Regions from separate parts of the Bradyrhizobium guangxiense genome, predicted to be linked through region 2. Evidence: predicted binding sites of a transcription regulator. Region 2 holds the regulator's gene; each other region holds the start of a gene.
The links. Region 2 encodes PhoB, which activates phosphate uptake and scavenging genes when phosphate is short. Its sites were predicted from a motif close to TGTCATNNANCTGTCAT; they were not measured.
Positions count from the first base shown of each region.

Region 1: ugpB (sn-glycerol-3-phosphate ABC transporter substrate-binding protein UgpB) is a predicted target of PhoB. The motif match lies at 2,168-2,184, and genes of this name have one in related genera.
Region 3: X268_RS21630 (UDP-2,3-diacylglucosamine diphosphatase) is a predicted target of PhoB. The motif match lies at 2,773-2,789, and genes of this name have one in related genera.

Region 1 covers NZ_CP022219.1:6,721,994-6,727,659, reverse strand. Annotated here, with positions in the region: gene ugpA (sn-glycerol-3-phosphate ABC transporter permease UgpA) at 1-749, opposite strand, end outside; gene ugpB (sn-glycerol-3-phosphate ABC transporter substrate-binding protein UgpB) at 797-2,113, opposite strand; gene X268_RS32165 (CaiB/BaiF CoA transferase family protein) at 2,334-3,539, opposite strand; gene X268_RS32160 (organic hydroperoxide resistance protein) at 3,718-4,143, opposite strand; gene X268_RS32155 (MarR family winged helix-turn-helix transcriptional regulator) at 4,297-4,758, shown strand; partial or broken gene X268_RS32150 (GIY-YIG nuclease family protein) at 4,776-5,002, opposite strand; tRNA gene X268_RS32145 (tRNA-Ala) at 5,201-5,276, opposite strand; gene X268_RS32140 (TIGR02300 family protein) at 5,374-5,666, opposite strand, start outside.
Region 2 covers NZ_CP022219.1:6,343,960-6,349,625, forward strand. Annotated here, with positions in the region: gene X268_RS30475 (aspartate aminotransferase family protein) at 1-224, opposite strand, end outside; gene X268_RS30480 (GcrA family cell cycle regulator) at 684-1,196, shown strand; gene phoB (phosphate regulon transcriptional regulator PhoB) at 1,271-1,978, opposite strand; gene phoU (phosphate signaling complex protein PhoU) at 2,001-2,717, opposite strand; gene pstB (phosphate ABC transporter ATP-binding protein PstB) at 2,729-3,550, opposite strand; gene pstA (phosphate ABC transporter permease PstA) at 3,547-4,392, opposite strand; gene pstC (phosphate ABC transporter permease subunit PstC) at 4,394-5,383, opposite strand; gene pstS (phosphate ABC transporter substrate-binding protein PstS) at 5,522-5,666, opposite strand, start outside.
Region 3 covers NZ_CP022219.1:4,503,408-4,509,073, reverse strand. Annotated here, with positions in the region: gene X268_RS21640 (PAS domain S-box protein) at 1-1,465, opposite strand, end outside; gene thiD (bifunctional hydroxymethylpyrimidine kinase/phosphomethylpyrimidine kinase) at 1,810-2,610, shown strand; gene X268_RS21630 (UDP-2,3-diacylglucosamine diphosphatase) at 2,813-3,625, shown strand; gene X268_RS21625 (glycosyltransferase family 4 protein) at 3,639-4,697, shown strand; gene X268_RS21620 (threonine/serine dehydratase family protein) at 4,763-5,666, shown strand, end outside.

The sequences.
Region 1 (5,666 bases), 380 kb from region 2:
TAGACCAGCGTCTCCGTCGACTTGCCGGGCCCGCCGCGGGTCATGGTGTCGATGATGCCGAAGGTGTCGAAGAAGGCATAGACGATGTTGACGACCAGGAGAAAGAAGATGGTCGGGGACAGCAGCGGGAAGGTCACGGTCCAGAACCGCCGCATCGGGCGCGCGCCGTCGATCGCGGCGGCCTCGAGCACGCTCTTCGGGATGCTCTGCAGGCCGGCGAGGAAGAACAGGAAATTGTAGGAGATCTGCTTCCAGGCGGCGGCGATGATGATCAGCGTTGCGGCCTGATCGCCATCGAGCAACGGATTCCAGTCGATGCCGAGGGCGCGCAGGTAGCGCGAGAGCACGCCGAGGGACGGATGCAGCATGAAGATCCAGAGCACGCCGACCACCGGCGGAGCCACCGCATAGGGCCAGATGAGGAGCGTCCGGTAGAGCATCGAGCCGCGCAGCGGCTTGTCCGCCATCACGGCGAGCAGCAGCGCAAAGGACAGCGACGACGCGGCGATGGCGAACGAGAAGAAGAAGGTGCGCAGGATCGCTTCGAAATAAGCGGCATCCCTGAACAGCTCGACGTAATTATCGAACCAGACGAAGCTGGTCGACAGGCCGAAAGCGTCCTGCAGCAGGAAGGACTGGATCACGGCCTGCAGGGCCGGCCAGTAGAAGAAAATCAGGACGACCGCGAGCTGCGGCGCAACCAGCGCGTAAGGCAACAGCTTGGATTGGAAAATGGCTTGCTTTTGCATGATGCCCCGGAGCGGCAGGCCGCTTTGACGGCCTGCCGCTGATCGTCTTACTTTACGGCGGTCTTTTCGAACTGCCGCAGCATGGTGTTGCCGCGCTCGACGGCCGCATCCAGCGCCTGCTTGGCGGTCTTCTTGCCGGCGAGCGCCTGCTCGATCTCTTCCGACCAGACGTCACGCAGCTGGACCATGTTGCCGAGGCGCAGACCACGCGAGTTTTCGGTCGGCTCCTTGTTGGTCAGCTCGAGCAGCGGGGTCTCGAGATAGGGCTGGTCCTTGTAGAAGCCTTCGGCCTTGGCCTTCTCGTAAGCCGCCTTGGTGATCGGCAGATAGCCCGAGGCCTTGTGGATGTAGACCTGACGATCGGTGTCGGAGAGGAAGGTCAGGAATTTTGCAACGCCCTTGTAATCGTCGGCCGGCTTGCCGCCCATGACCCAGAGCGAAGCGCCGCCGATGATCGAGTTCTGCGGCGCGCCCTTGACGTCCGGGTAGTAGGGCATCGGCACCGCCGTGAAGTTGAACTTGGCCTGGGCCTTGACGTTGCCGAAGAACGCCGAGGAGGTCAGGTAGAGCGGGCATTCACCCGAGGTGAAGCGGCCTTCGCCGGTGTTGGTGCGGCCGGCATAATCGTAGGTCTTGTCCTTCTGCAGCTCGACCAGCTTCTCGAGATGCTTGACCTGCAGCGGGCCATTGAACTCGAGCACGGTGTCGAAGCCGTCGAGGCCGTTGGCCTTGCTCGACAGCGGCACGTTGTGCCAGGCCGAGAGCTGCTCGAGATTGACCCAGGTGATCCAGGAGTTGGAGAAGCCGCAGGTGGCATGACCGTTGTCATGGAGCTTCTTGGCCGCGGCGAACACGTCGGGCCAGGTTTTGGGGATCTCGACATTGGCCTTCTTCAGCTCGTCGAGATTGACCCACATCACGGTCGACGACGAGTTGAACGGGAACGACAGCATCTCGCCCTTCGAGGTCGAGTAGTAGCCGGTGATCGCGGGCAGATAGGCCTTGGGATCGAACTTTTCGCCGGTCTCGGCCATCAGCTTGTAGACTGGCTTCACGGCGCCGGTCGCGGCCATCATGGTCGCGGTGCCGACTTCGAACACCTGCATGATGTGCGGGGCGTTGCCGGCGCGGAATGCGGCGATGCCGGCATTCATCGTATCGGGGTAGTTGCCCTTGTAGGTCGGGATCACCTTGTAGTCGGTCTGCGACGCGTTGAAATCGTTCGCCAGCTTGACGATGACGTCGTTGTTGGCGCCGGTCATCGCGTGCCACCACTGGATTTCCGTCACGGCCAGCGCCGGCGAAGCGCCGAGACCAACCGCGAGTGCAACAGCAGCAGCGGTGCCAAAATGTCGAAGAGCCATCAAGAAAACCTCCCTTGCCCGTCAATAAAGAAGCGCTTGCGCTAGCAGCGCCATATGACGTTCACATGACTGTGTAAGCGGGAGAAACGAAAGCAGCAAGCGCTGCTAAATGGGAAGTCGTCAAATAGGCGAAGACGCTGCGGGCAGCCTCCTCCGTTCGCGCTGCACTATCGTGCCCGCGCCGCAGTGCGGCATCATTCGTTGAACGGAGGTGGCGGCCTCAGCGCTTGCGCTCGGGGCCGCAGACGGTGCCCTTCGCGACCATCGCGTCGATCTCGGCCTTGGAGTAGCCGAACTCGCCGAGCACCTCGGCCGCGTGCTGGCTGAATTTCGGCGGCAGCCGGCGCAGGCTCGGCTTGCTGCGATCGAGCCGGATCGGCGAGGCGACGCCTTTGTACCAGTCCTTCTCGATGATGTCGCCGCGTGCGATCGTGTGCGCGTTGGTCAGCGCCTGGTCGATCTTCTGCACGGGCCCCGCGGGCAGGCCCGCTGCCAGCAGGCGATTGCACAGCGGCTCGGCCTCGTGCTGGCTGAACACGGCGGCCAGCTCGGCGCGCAGCGCCTCGCGATTGGCGATGCGGTCCTTGTTGCGGGCAAAGCGCGGATCGGTGCCGAGCTCGGGCTTGCCGATCTCCTTGGCGAGCTTGCGGAAGGTGCCGTCATTGCCGACGCCGATGAAGATGTTGTCGGTCTTGGTCGGGAAGATCGCGTAAGGCACAAGGTTCGGATGCTCGTTGCCGGTGAGCGAGGGCGGCTTGCCATGCATGAAATAGTTCGCGGTGTGCGGATGCATGATGGCAAGGCCGGTCTCGTACAGCGTGGTCTCCAGGAACTGGCCCTTGCCCGAGCGCTGCCGCTCCGACAGTGCCATTAGGATTCCGATCGCGGCATAAAGGCCCGTGGTGATGTCGACCAGCGGCACGCCGATCCGCATCGGCCCGCTCTCGGGCGAGCCGGTCGCGGCGATCATGCCGGTCATGGCCTGGATGATGGCGTCGTAGCCGGGATTGCCGCCGCGCGGACCGTCGGCGCCGAAGCCGCAGATCCGGCAGTGCACCAGGCGCGGGAATTTCTTGCTGAGGACGTCGTTGCCGATGCCCCATTTCTCCAGCGTGCCCGGCTTGAAATTCTCGATCAGGACGTCGGCGGTCTCCAGCATCTTGAGCAGCACGATGCGGCCGCCCTCGGAGGCGAGGTCGAGGCCGATGGAGCGCTTGTTGCGGTTGATGCCGACGAAATAGGCCGCGTCCTCCTCGTGGAAGGGAGGTCCCCATTCGCGCACTTCGTCGCCCGCGGGCGGCTCGACCTTGATGACGTCGGCGCCATGGTCGGCGAGGATCTGGGTGCAGTAGGGACCGCCGAGCACGCGCGTGAGATCGATGACGCGCAATCCGCTCATGGCACCTGTGGCGGCTTCAGAACTCATACCTTCGCTTCCCTGTGTCGGTCATTTGATCACAGGCCTAGCGAGGTTTGTTTGCGCCAGCAATGGGCCCTCGCGTGGAGCCGTATGCGCCGCCGCGCAGCCATGCCGCGCGATGGCAAATTCAGCCGGAAGCGGCCGGCCCGAGGGGGATCCCAGGCCAGCCAATCCGCCGGTCCGGTCAGACGACCGTCAGGCGAACATCGACATTGCCGCGCGTGGCGTTGGAGTAGGGACACACCTGGTGGGCCTTCGCGACCAATGCCTCGGCGTCGGCGCGGGCGAGGCCCGGCAGCGAGACCGCGAGGTCGATATCGAGCCCGAAGCCGCCTTCCGAGCGCGGGCCGATGCCGACGGTCGAGGTGACGGAGGCATCCGCGGGAACCTTGGGGCCGCCCTGCGAGGCCACGAACTTCATCGCGCCGATGAAGCAGGCGGCATAGCCGGCCGCGAACAGCTGCTCGGGATTGTTGCCGGCGCCGCCGCCGCCGCCGAGCGCCTTCGGCGTGGTGAGCTTGACGTCGAGCGCGCCGTCGAGGGTTGCAGCATGGCCGTCCCGGCCGCCGGTGGCCTTGGCGCTGGTCTTGTAGAGGACGTTCACGGACATTGTCGTCTCCTTGAGGGTTCGGTGGGGGCGCGATCTTTATTGCAGGCAATTAGATTGTGTGCAATTGAAATTGCGGAGCTTCACATTTAATTGTTCGCAATTGAATGTGCCGGCGCGCGGCGCCAGAATGAGACAAATCCCGAGAGAGTCTCCATGCCTCGAAAATCATCGGCAGCGGACGCGCCGCTGCGGCTCGACAACCAGATCTGCTTCGCGGTCTATTCCGCCGCGCATGCCTTCAACCGCGTCTACAAACCGCTGCTGGACCGGCTCCGCCTGACCTATCCGCAATATCTGGTGATGCTGGTGCTGTGGGAGCGCGACGACGTGCCGGTCAAGGACATCGGCGAGAAGCTGTTCCTGGATTCGGGCACGCTGACGCCGCTGCTCAAGCGCCTCGAGGCCGCACATCTCGTCAAGCGCACCCGCTCGAGCGAGGACGAGCGCCAAGTCCTGATCGCCCTGACGGCGCAGGGCCATGCGCTCAAGGAGAAAGCGCGCAGCGTGCCGCAGTCGATCCTGGCGGCGTCGGACTGCTCGGTGTCGCAGCTGGTGACGATGAAAGACGAGATCGTCGCGCTGAGAGATCGGCTCAATGCGGTGATTGGGGAGTAGGGGGCGGCTATGCGCGATCAGAAATGCTTCTTCGCGAATGCTCGCTCCGAGCCAGATTTCAGAATGCGACAGCTCGTACGGCGTCATCGAACGCGAAATAGGTCCGAATTCGCCAAGGCCCGTATTTCGAGGTGTGCGGCACCTCGCCGGCATTATGCTTCGTCAAGCGAGCCCGCAGATCGTCGGTGATGCCGACGTAGAAGTGCTCAGAATTCAGGCTTTCGAGGATATAGACGTATTTCATCGCGCTTCCTCCCAGGAGGGTAGGATAGCAGCTTCGAGACACGCTTTGGATGTTCTAGCCTGCTGTCGCTTAAGGAGCGTGCATATCGGCTCCAGCCCGCCGCCGCCCTTCGGGCTATGGCGGGGCAGCCTTCGCCCACTTCGCTACGAGGGACTTCCCTAGGCTTGCCCAGCCGAAGCTCGCGAAGCGAGCGAAGGCTGGTGGAGCCAGGCGGGATCGAACCGCCGACCTCTTGCATGCCATGCAAGCGCTCTCCCAGCTGAGCTATGGCCCCTTAGTCCAGATGGGAGGATCCTGGGGGACCCGTCCCGGCCGGCGAGCGCTCTAGGCGACTCGCGCGGTGAACCCTTTTTCACAGATCAGGACTGATCTCAAGTCTCTTCATCACCTCCGACATCACCAATGATGTCGGTCACGTCCTCATCGCCCTCTTCCTCATCGGCAATGAAGGTCGAATCGTCGTCATCATCGTCGTCGAGGGTCTCGTCGACCTCGATGTCGTCCTCCGACTCGGGCACGACGGCCTTGACCTTGCCGGTGTTCTCCTCGGCGTCGGCCTCCTCGAGCGAGACCAACTCTTCGGCCTCCGCCGGCTCCGGCGCGCTGTCCTGGGCCATGTTGCGGGCCTCGGCGCCCCGGGGCGCGCGCGCAGGCGCGATCGGGG
Region 2 (5,666 bases):
CTCTGAAACAGGTTCGACATGTGCCACAGCCTGGTCGCCTGCTCCTGCAACGCCTTGATCAGATGCGGATGGCAATGGCCGAGCGCGTTCACCGCGACGCCCGAGGTGAAATCGAGATAGCGATCACCGTTGGTCGCGATCAGCCAGCAGCCTTCGCCGCGTTCGAAACCGAGGTTGGCCCTGGCGAAAACGGGGAGCAAATGCGGCGCTGCGCTGTTAGTCATGACGGTCACTTGAATGTTGCGGACGGCGTGAGGCGTGCATTGCGCAACGCACCATCGACCGGCCCGGAAAACGAAACGTGCCGCCTTTTAAGGGCGGCACGCGCAACTATCTTATGCTCGGCGAAACTGGTGTCAATGCCACCTGGAAAGCCTCGGGAAACGCTGATTCCGTAGTCTTGCGGTGGCGATTTTGCGGGTTTTTCACCACGGAACATGTGGAAGCGAGTCGGCGGACTCTTGCGCGTGAGTCACGCCATATTGTAGCGTTTGAACTGTCAGATACGACATCTCGTGCAGCGGTTCTGATCCCAAGAGTCCTCATGTACCGGCGTAAACGTTCGGGCGTTAGTCACGCGCCCGGCGAGCCTTAAGGGATTCTGACGGCACGGGTTTTTCGAGGCTTAGGCATTCGCCGCAACGGCGCCAGGACGGCAGCCGCGCGGCGAGGGAAAGGGTGCAATGACGGTTTTGACCTGGTCCGATGATCGCGTCGAGCAGCTTAAGAAGCTCTGGGAGGCCGGGCTTTCGGCCAGCCAGATCGCAGCAGAGCTCGGCAATGTGACCCGCAATGCCGTGATCGGCAAAGTGCACCGGCTCGGTTTGTCCGGCCGCGCCAAGAGCCCGTCATCGGCCGCGCCCCGGCCGCGCAAGGCGCGTCCGGCACAGCACATGATGCGGGTGAGCCGCCCCATCGCGCGCGGCAACACCGCGCTGGCGCAGGCCTTCGAGGTCGAGGTCGAGGCCGAACCCGTTACCTACGACAACGTGGTCCCGATGAGCCAGCGGCTGTCGTTGCTCGAATTGAACGAGGCGACCTGCCACTGGCCGGTCGGCGATCCCTCGAGCCCGGATTTCTTCTTCTGCGGCGGCAAGGCGCTGTCCGGCCTGCCCTATTGCGCCCAGCACTCGCGCGTGGCGTATCAGCCCGCGGCGGATCGCCGGCGCGCACCGGCCAAGCCGGGCCCGCGGTGAGATCAGCCAGGTAACATCGAGACGAAAAAGCGCGCCGGCCGGTGCGCTTTTTGTTGACCTCTCTGGATTAGACGTTACGTCTGCTCGGCCTTCGCGAAGCGATCGTCGAGTGCGTAGCCGGCGCCGCGGACGGTGCGGATCGGGTCCTGCTCGCGGCCGAGATTGAGCAGTTTGCGCAGGCGGCCGATATGGACGTCGACGGTACGCTCGTCGATGTAGATGTCGCGGCCCCAGACGCTGTCGAGCAGCTGCTCGCGCGAGAACACCCGACCGGGATGCTCCAGGAAGAACTCCAGCAGGCGATATTCGGTCGGGCCGAGATCGATCGGCCGCCCCGAGCGCGCCACACGGCGCTTGTCGCGGTCGAGCTCGATGTCGCCATAAGCGAGCACGGTGGCGAGCCGCTCCGGGCTGGCGCGCCGCAAGAGGCCCTTCACGCGCGCCAGCAGCTCCGGCACCGAGAACGGCTTGACGATGTAATCGTCGGCGCCGGTGGCAAGACCGCGCACCCGCTCGCTCTCCTCGCCGCGCGCGGTGAGCATGATAATCGGCAGCTGCTTGGTCTCGGGACGGGTGCGCAGGCGGCGGCACAGCTCGATGCCGGACAGGCCCGGCAGCATCCAGTCGAGCACGATCAGGTCGGGAATGTGCTCCTTGAGGCGGGGATCGGCATCGTCGCCGCGCATCACCGTCTCGACGTCATAGCCGTCGCCTTCGAGGTTGTAGCGCAGAAGCTCGGTGAGAGCTTCCTCGTCCTCAACCACCATAATGCGTGCGCCCATGGTGTCGTCGCTCCTTAAGTCTTCAGGTATTCGGGATCGTCGTGGCGAACGTGGTCATGTCGCCCTTCGGCCGCTTGTCGGTGATCGCCTGGCCCTCGATCATGTAGAACACGGTCTCGGCGATGTTGGTGGCGTGGTCGCCGATCCGCTCGATGTTCTTGGCGCAGAACATCAGATGGATGCAGAACGAGATGTTGCGCGGATCCTCCATCATGTAGGTAAGGAGCTCGCGGAACAGCGAGGTGCAGATCGCGTCGACTTCCTCGTCACCCTTCCACACCGCCATCGCCGCCGGCAGATCGTGCGCGGCATAGGCGTCCAGCACGCTCTTGACCTGCTGCTGCACGAGGTCGGTCATGTGCTCCAGGCCGCGGAACAGTTTGAGCGGATGGAAGTCGGTCTCCAGCGCCGCGACGCGCTTGCCCATGTTCTTGGCGAGGTCGCCGATCCGCTCGAGGTCGGTCGCAACGCGCATGGCGCCAACGATCTCGCGCAGATCCACCGCCATCGGCTGGCGCCGGGCGATGGTGAGCACCGCGCGTTCCTCGATGCGCTTCTGCAGCGCGTCGAGGTCGGCGTCGGTGGTGACGACGCGCTGGCCGAGCGCGACGTCGCGGCGGATCAGCGCGTCGACGGACTCGACGATCATGCGTTCGGCGATTCCGCCCATCTCGGCGACCAGGCGGGTGAGCTCCTGGAGGTCGGTGTCGAAAGCCTTTGCGGTATGTTCAGAACCCATGTCCCGTCTCCTCAGCCGAACCGGCCGGTGATGTAATCCTGCGTACGCCGGTCGCTCGGCGACGTGAAGATCTTGCTGGTGTCGTCGAACTCGATCAACTCGCCGAGATACATGAAGGCGGTCTTGTCCGAGACGCGCGCCGCCTGCTGCATATTGTGGGTGACGATCGCGATCGTGTAGTTCTCGGACAATTCCTGGATCAGCTCCTCGACCTTGGCGGTCGAGATCGGGTCGAGCGCCGAGCAGGGCTCGTCGAATAGGATCACCTCGGGCCGCACCGCGACGGTGCGGGCGATGCACAGGCGCTGCTGCTGGCCGCCGGAAAGCGACAGGCCGGAGGCGTTGAGCTTGTCCTTGACCTCGTTCCACAGCGCGCCGCCGCGCAGCGCCTTCTCGACGCGGTCGTCCATCTCGGATTTCGAGATCTTTTCATAAAGCCGGATGCCGAAGGCGATGTTCTCGTAGATCGTCATCGGGAACGGCGTCGGCTTCTGGAACACCATGCCGACGCGGGCGCGCAGCAGGTTCAGGTCCAGCTTGGGGTCGAGGATGTTGGTCTGGTCGAGCATGAGCTGACCGGTAGCGCGCTGCCCCGGATAGAGGTCGTACATCCGGTTGAAGATGCGCAGCAGGGTCGACTTGCCGCAGCCCGACGGGCCGATGAACGCCGTGACGCGGTTGGTGCCCAGCGTCAGGTTGATGTTCTTCAGTGCATGGTGCTCGCCGTAATAGAAGTTGAGGTTGCGCACCGTCACCTTGGCGGGCGCTTCCGGCAGCGGCTGCTGCGAGGCAAGATGAGCGTTGGAACTCACGGATACGGAAAGGTCGGTCATTTTGCAGTCCTCTCGGCGCCGAGGATGCGCGCGCCAATGTTCAGGGCAAGCACGGTGATCGTGATCAGCAGCGCGCCGCTCCAGGCGAGCTGCTTCCAATAGGCGTAGGGGCTCTGCACGAAGTTGTTGATGGTGACCGGCAGGTTCGCCATCGTCTTGTTCAGGCTGAGGCTGAAGAACTGGTTCGACAGCGCGGTGAAGAGCAGCGGCGCGGTCTCGCCGGCGACGCGGGCGGTGGCGAGCAGCACGCCGGTGATGAGACCGGAGCGCGCGGCGCGGTAGGCGATGCGCTTGATCACCAGCGAGCGCGGCAGGCCGAGCGCGCTTGCCGCCTCGCGCAGCGCGTTCGGCACCAACAGCAGCATGTCCTCGGTCGTGCGAAGCACCACCGGGATGACGATGACGGCGAGCGCCAGCGCACCCGCGATCGCCGAGAAGCCGCGCATCGGCACCACCACGGCGCCGTAGATGAACAGGCCGATGATGATCGAGGGCGCCGAGAGCAGAATGTCGTTGATGAAGCGGATCACCGAGGTCAGCTTGTCGTTGCGGCCGTACTCGGCGAGATAGGTGCCGGCGAACAGGCCGAGCGGCGCGCCGATGCCGACGCCGAGCACGGTCATGATCAGCGAGCCGACGATAGCGTTGAGCAGGCCGCCTTCGGTCGAGCCGGGCGGCGGCGTGTTCTCGGTGAAGATCTGCAGGTTCAGACCGCTCACACCGTTGTAGAGCAGCGTCATCAGGATCAGCGCGAGCCAGGTGACGCCGAAGGCGGCGGCGGCGATGCAGAGGCCGCGGACCACGATGTCCTTGCGGCGGCGGCGTACGTAGATCGGGTTCATGTCACTTCCCCGCCTTCTTTTCCAGACGCAGCAGCATCAGCCGCGCGGCCGCGAGCACGAAGAACGTCAGCACGAACAGGAGCAAGCCGAGCAGGATCAGGCCGGACTGGTGCAGACCGTCGCTCTCGGCGAACTCCGATGCGATCGCCGCCGAGATCGTGGTGCCCGGCGCGAAGATCGACGAGGAGATGCGGAACGAGTTGCCGATGATGAAGGTCACCGCCATGGTCTCGCCGAGCGCGCGGCCCAGCGCCAGCATGACGCCACCGATGATGCCGACGCGGGTATAGGGGATCACCACGCTGCGGACGACTTCCCAGGTGGTGCAGCCGACACCGTAGGCGGCTTCCTTCAGGACCGGCGGCACCGTCTTGAACACGTCGACCGAGATCGAGGTGATGAAGGGCAGCACCATGATGGCGAGGATCAGCGCGGCGTTGAACAGGCTGAGATAGGACGGAGGACCTGCGAAGATCGCGCCCAGCACGGGGACGCCGTCGAAGATCCTGATCATGAAGGGCTGGAACGTGTTGGCCAGGAACGGGCCGAGCACGAAGAACCCCCACATGCCGTAGATGATCGAGGGGATGCCGGCGAGCAGCTCGACCGCCATGCCGATCGGGCGGCGCAGCCATTGCGGGCAGAGCTCGGTGAGGAAGATGGCGATGCCGAGACCGACGGGAATGGCGATCAGCATCGCGATGAAGGAGGTGACGAGCGTGCCGTACATCGGCCCGAGGGCGCCGAGCACGGGCGGATCGGCCGACGGGGCCCAGCGCTGCGTCCACAGGAAGGAGAGGCCGTATTCCTTCATCGCCGGGAACGCGCCGACGATCAGCGAGACGATGATGCCGCCGAGAATGAGCAGCACCGATATCGCGGACAACCGCGTGATCCAGTAGAAGGTGACGTCGCCGAGCTTGAACGCGCTCAAGGCCTTGGCGCGGTCATACGGTCCGGCGTCGTCGATTACATCGCTCTGAACGGCCATCTCAGCCACGCCAATCCCCTGTACCCGTTATATACGCTTGTTGCCGGTTGTTGTGGTCTTGCGCTCCGGACGCGGCGCAAGGCCGATCCGGAGCGGAGGTTTTTTCGATATCCCGGCGTGATGTCCGGGACAGGAGCGTTAGCTCTTGATCTCGGCAGCCCAGGTCTTCTCGATCAGCTTGACGACGCCGTCCGGCATCGGGATGTAGTCGAGCTCTTCAGCCGCCTTGCCGCCGTTCTTGAAGGCCCAGCGGAAGAACTTGATGGCTTCCTGCGAGGCCGCC
Region 3 (5,666 bases), 1.8 Mb from region 2:
GCTCGCTGTAGATCGAGACGTGGCCGCCTGATTGCTTGGCAAAGCCATAGACCATGCTGAGGCCGAGACCCGAGCCCTTGCCGACCTCCTTGGTGGTGAAGAACGGCTCCAAGGCGCGCTGTGTGACCTCCGGCGTCATGCCTTCGCCGTCGTCGGTGATCGAGATCAACGCGTAGCCGCCGGAGGCGACTTCGGGGTGAACGGCGCGATAGTGGTCGTCGAGCGTCACCAGCTCCGTGCTCAGGGTCAGGTGACCTCCGGCCGGCATGGCATCCTGTGCGTTGAGCGCCAGGTTCAGCACGGCGGATTCGAGCTGGGCGCGGTCTGCGAAGGCCAGGATCGTGCCGGGCCCCGAGGCCGTCGTGATCTCGATGTTTTCGCGCAAGGTGCGCTTGAGCAGCTTGAACATGGACTCGAGCAGGCCCCGGCAATCAATCGTCTGCGGCTGCAGCAGCTGCCGGCGGCTGAATGCGAGCAGGCGCTGCGTCAGCTCGGCACCCCGCTCGCCCGACTGGGCGATGTCGTCGGCAAAGCGTCGCAGGTCGGGCCTGGCCTTGAGCTGCTCGCTCAGATGCTCGGCGTTGCCGATGATGACGGTGAGCAGATTGTTGAAGTCGTGAGCGATGCCGCCGGAGAGCTGACCGACCGTCTCCATCTTCTGCGCCTGCTGGAGCTGCTGCTCGGTCAGCTTGCGCGTGGTCAGGTCGTGGACGATGCCGACGAAGATCGATTCGCCGTCCTGCCGGGCCTGGCCGACCGATACGTCCATCGCAAAGCTCGATCCGTCCTTGCGCAGGCCGGTGGCCTCGCCCGCAGTCGCGAAGTGCCTCGGCTGGCCGTCGGGCCCAGCGCCCGTCTCGGGCATTAGCATCCTGACGTTCCGGCCCATCACCTCGTCGGCGGCATAGCCGAACAGGCGCTCGCAGGCCGGATTGAACAGCAGGATGCGGTCCTGCGCATCGAACAGAATGACGCCGTCGACCGCGGTCTCGACGATCGCGGTGAGGCGCGTCACGCTCTCGCGCATCGCACGCTGTGCGTCGCTGACCTGCCGGAGCAGCAGCGTAGCGTCCCGGCTCTTGATTTCCTCCTCCTCGAGCGCGGCCTTGACCTGGCGCAGCTCGAACGGCGAGGGAATCGTCAGGATCTTCGGCAGCAGCGGCCAGAGCGCGCCGGCCGTGACCACGGACGCCACCGCGGTCGCCGCCTTGACGATGCCCTCGATGCCGTAGATCGGGACCCAGAGCGTGTAGATCGACAGCACATGGGTCAAACCGCACGCCATGATGAAGATCGCGAAGGCCCAGTAGACCCAGCCGAATTTGAGGTCGCGCCGCTTGGTGACCAGAATCGCAAGCGCGAAGGGGATCGAGAAATAGGCGGCCGCGATGCAGGCGTCGGCGACGACATGAAGCCAGATCAGCTCGGGTTCCCACAGCAGGCAGATGCCGTGCGGCGAAAGCATGGACGAGTCGAGGAGACGTTCAAAAAAGGCCCACATCGTTCCACCCCAAGATTCCATTCCAGGCGGCTCGCGGGCCGGGGCGGCCCGGGACGTCGGTATCGCCAGACAGCTCCACACCTGGAGGTCTCGCGCTTCGGCGAAGCAGTTCGAGACTATACCAAGGGCCCGGCGCAGTTGCATTTTCAAGCCCGCACAATTGCGGTGGCGAGGCTCGGCCGTGATTCGTAGTGCGCGCCACCGATCGCGAATCATGGCCGGCCGCCGGCCCGGCGCGCTTGCCGGTGCTCCTCGGGCGCGCTAGGACAGGCCATGGTGGTACCTGTATCCTGCAAATCTGTCCGGCGATGACGACCCCGGTCGCACTCACCATCGCCGGCTCCGACTCGAGCGGCGGCGCCGGCATCCAGGCCGACCTGAAGACGTTCGCGGCGCTCGGCGTCTACGGCGCCTCCGTCATCACGGCCTTGACGGCGCAGAACACGCGCGGCGTCACCGGCATCCATGCCGTGCCGGCCGAATTCGTCACCGCGCAGGTCGATGCGGTGTTTTCCGATCTCGATATTGGCGCGGTGAAGATCGGCATGGTGGCCCAGGCCGCCAGCATCGATGCGATCGCAGCCGCGCTGTCGCGCTGGTCGCCGGGGCATGTCGTGCTCGATCCCGTGATGGTGGCGACCTCAGGCGATCGCCTGCTCGCATCCGAGGCCGTCGATGCCCTGCGCACCAGGCTGATGCCGCTGGCCTCGGTGATCACGCCGAACCTGCCGGAGGCCGCGGCGCTGCTCGACGAGCCGGTCGCGGCGAGCGAGGCGGAGATCGAAAGCCAGGGGCGCCGCCTGCTGGCGCTGGGCTGCCGTGCGGTCCTGATCAAGGGCGGGCACGGCGAGGGCGCCGAGAGCACCGATTATCTCGTCGCTGCCGACCACACGATCGCGCTGTCAGCACCCCGCATCGCCACCCGCAACACCCACGGCACCGGCTGCTCGCTGTCCTCGGCGGTCGCGGCGGGGGTGGCCAGGGGCGAGGATCTGGCAAGCGCCGTGCGCAACGCCAAGGCCTGGATCAGCGCGGCGATCGCCGCCGCCGACCGCTTCAGCGTCGGCCACGGTCACGGCCCGATCCATCATTTCCACAGGTTCTACTGACGCGCGGCTCGTTCACTTCTCCCGCTTGTGGGGAGTGCAAAGCCAATCTGTCTTTGCGCCTCCTGCGGCGCCATGTCGCCTGATTGTCGCATGCGGCTGATATTCGCGGGGAGGGCGAGGCAAGGCGTGATTCGTATCTGAGGGCGCCTCGAGGGTTCAATCGGTCATCCCCCTGTCACGGGACATTGTTACAGGCTGGCGCATGGGAAGTTACGATGTGAGTGACGAGAGCCCGGAGCGGCGCTTTCGCACGTTGTTCATCTCCGACGTTCATCTCGGAGCCCGCGGTTCTCAAGCCGATCTTCTGCTCGACTTCCTGCGCTACCATGATGCCGACACCATCTATCTGGTCGGCGACATCGTCGACGGCTGGGCGCTGAAATCGAGCTGGCACTGGCCGCAATCCCACAACGATCTCGTGCAGAAGCTACTGCGCAAGGCGCGCAAAGGCGCCAAGATCATCTACATCCCCGGCAATCACGACGAGTTCCTGCGCAACTATTACGGCACGCATTTCGGCGGCATCGACGTGGTCGAGAACACCGTCCACACCGGCGTCGACGGCAAGCGCTATCTCGTCATCCACGGCGACATCTTCGATCTCGTGGTGCAGAACGCGCGCTGGCTCGCCCATCTCGGCGACAAGGCCTACGACTTCGCGATCCAGATGAATCGCCTCGTCAACTTCTTCCGCCGCTTGTTCAAGGTGCCCTATTGGTCGCTGTCGCAATGGGCCAAGCAGAAGGTCAAGAACGCCGTCAACTATATCGGCGCGTTCGAGCAGGCGCTCGCCGCCGAGGCGCGTCGCCACGAGGCCGACGGCGTGATCTGCGGCCACATCCACTACGCCGTGATCCGCGACGAGAATGGCATTCGCTACATGAATTGCGGCGACTGGGTCGAGAGCTGCACCGCCCTCGTCGAGCACGACGACGGCCATTTCGAGATCATCACCTGGGCGGATCATTTGCAGAAGCCGGAAGCCGTCCCGCAGGTTGCAGCCAGAGCTGCATGACAGTGGCCGCCTGATGCGCATCCTGGTCGCGACCGACGCCTGGCACCCGCAAGTCAACGGTGTGGTTCGGACGCTGACCAAGCTGGCTGATGCCGCCAAAGGGCTTGGCGTTGAAGGTGCTGGCGTCGAGTTCACATTCCTGACGCCGCAATCGTTCCGCACCTTCGCGATGCCGAGCTATCGCGACGTGCGGCTCGCCATGCCGCGCCCGGCGCGAATCGCGAGGCTAATCGAGGAGGCACGCCCGGACAGCATCCACATTGCGACCGAAGGGCCGATCGGCCTGATGGTCCGCCGCTATTGCCGCCAGCGCAGGCTGCCCTTCACGACCAGCTTCCACACCCGCTTCCCCGAATATGTCCGCGCCCGCGTGCCGGTCCCGGGCTCGCTGATCTGGCGGGCGCTGCGCCGCTTCCATGCCCCAAGCCGCGCCGTGATGGCGGCAACGCCGGCGCTGGCCCGCGAGCTGACCGAGCGCGGGTTCGACAATGTCGTGCTGTGGCCGCGCGGTGTCGATACCGGATTGTTCCACCCCCGCGCGGTCGATCTCTGCCTGCCGGCGCCGGTGTTCCTGTCGGTCGGCCGCGTTGCGGTGGAGAAGAATCTCGAAGCCTTCCTCGATCTCGATCTGCCCGGCACCAAGGTTGTGGTCGGCGACGGCCCCGCGCGGGCTTCGCTCGAAGAGGCCTATCCCGATGCGATCTTCCTCGGCGAGAAGCACGGCGAGGAATTGGCGGACATCTATGCCGCAGCCGATGTCTTCGTGTTCCCCAGCAAGACCGATACCTTCGGGCTCGTTCTCCTGGAAGCGCTCGCGAGCGGCCTGCCGGTGGCAGCCTTCCCGGTGAAGGGACCCCGCGACGTGATCGGCGATGCGCCGGTCGGCGCGCTCGATCACGATCTGCGCAACGCCTGCTTCGCGGCGCTCGGGATCTCCCGGCAGGACTGTGTCACGTTCGCTGCCAACTACACCTGGGAGGCCTCGGCGAGGGTCTTCATCGACGGCATTTTGGCGGTCGGCGCGGTGCTGCCCGGCCGAAACCGCGCGGAACAGCCCCGCCGGGTCGCCTGAGCGGAGCAAATCCCTCGCGTGGAGGTGTCTTGCCCGGGCCTCCTCGGCCGCGATAACATTCCGCCATGACCGAACAGCTCCTCCCGATCGGCCCCGCCGACATCGATGCCGCAGCGCGCGTGATCGCGCCCTACGCCATCCGCACCCCGCTGTTGTCCTTTCCCGTGCTCAACGAGCGCGTCGGCGCAAAGGTGTTCTTGAAACCGGAGATGCTCCAGCGCACCGGCTCCTTCAAGTTCCGCGGCGCCTTCAACAAGGTGTTTTCGATCCCGCAGGACAAGCGCGCTGGCGGCGTCGTCGCGTTCTCCTCCGGCAACCACGCCCAGGGCGTGGCGGCGGCGGCAAAAATCCTCGACATGCAGGCGACCATCGTGATGCCCGCGGATGCGCCGCTGTCGAAGCGCGAGCGCACCAAATCCTACGGCGCCGAGGTCGTGCTCTATGATCGCGACAAGGACGACCGCGAGGCGATCTCGCGCGGCATCGCCGAGAAGCGCGGCGCGACGCTGGTCAGACCTTATGACGATCCCTTCGTGATCGCAGGGCAGGGCACTGCCGGCCGCGAGATCGCGGAAGACATGGCGGGGCTCGGCCTCGCCCCCGATATCGTGGTGGCGCCCGCGTCCGGCGGCGGTTTGATCGCGGGCGTCGCGACCGCGGTGAAGGCGCGCTATCCGCGAGCCGAGATCGTCGTGGCCGAGCCCGAGGCGTTCGACGATCACGGCATCTCGCTGAGCGCAGGTCATCGGGAGCCGCATCCGCCTGCCGGCCGCACCATCTGCGATGCGCTGATGGCGCTGATCCCCGGCGAGATGACGTTTGCGATCAACAGCAAGCTCTTGGCGCGCGGCGTGACGGCATCGGATGCCGAGGTCGGCGCTGCGGTCGCCTTCGCCTATCGCGAGCTGAAGCTCGTGGTCGAGCCGGGCGGCGCCGTCGGCCTTGCCGCGCTGCTTGCCGGCCGCCTCG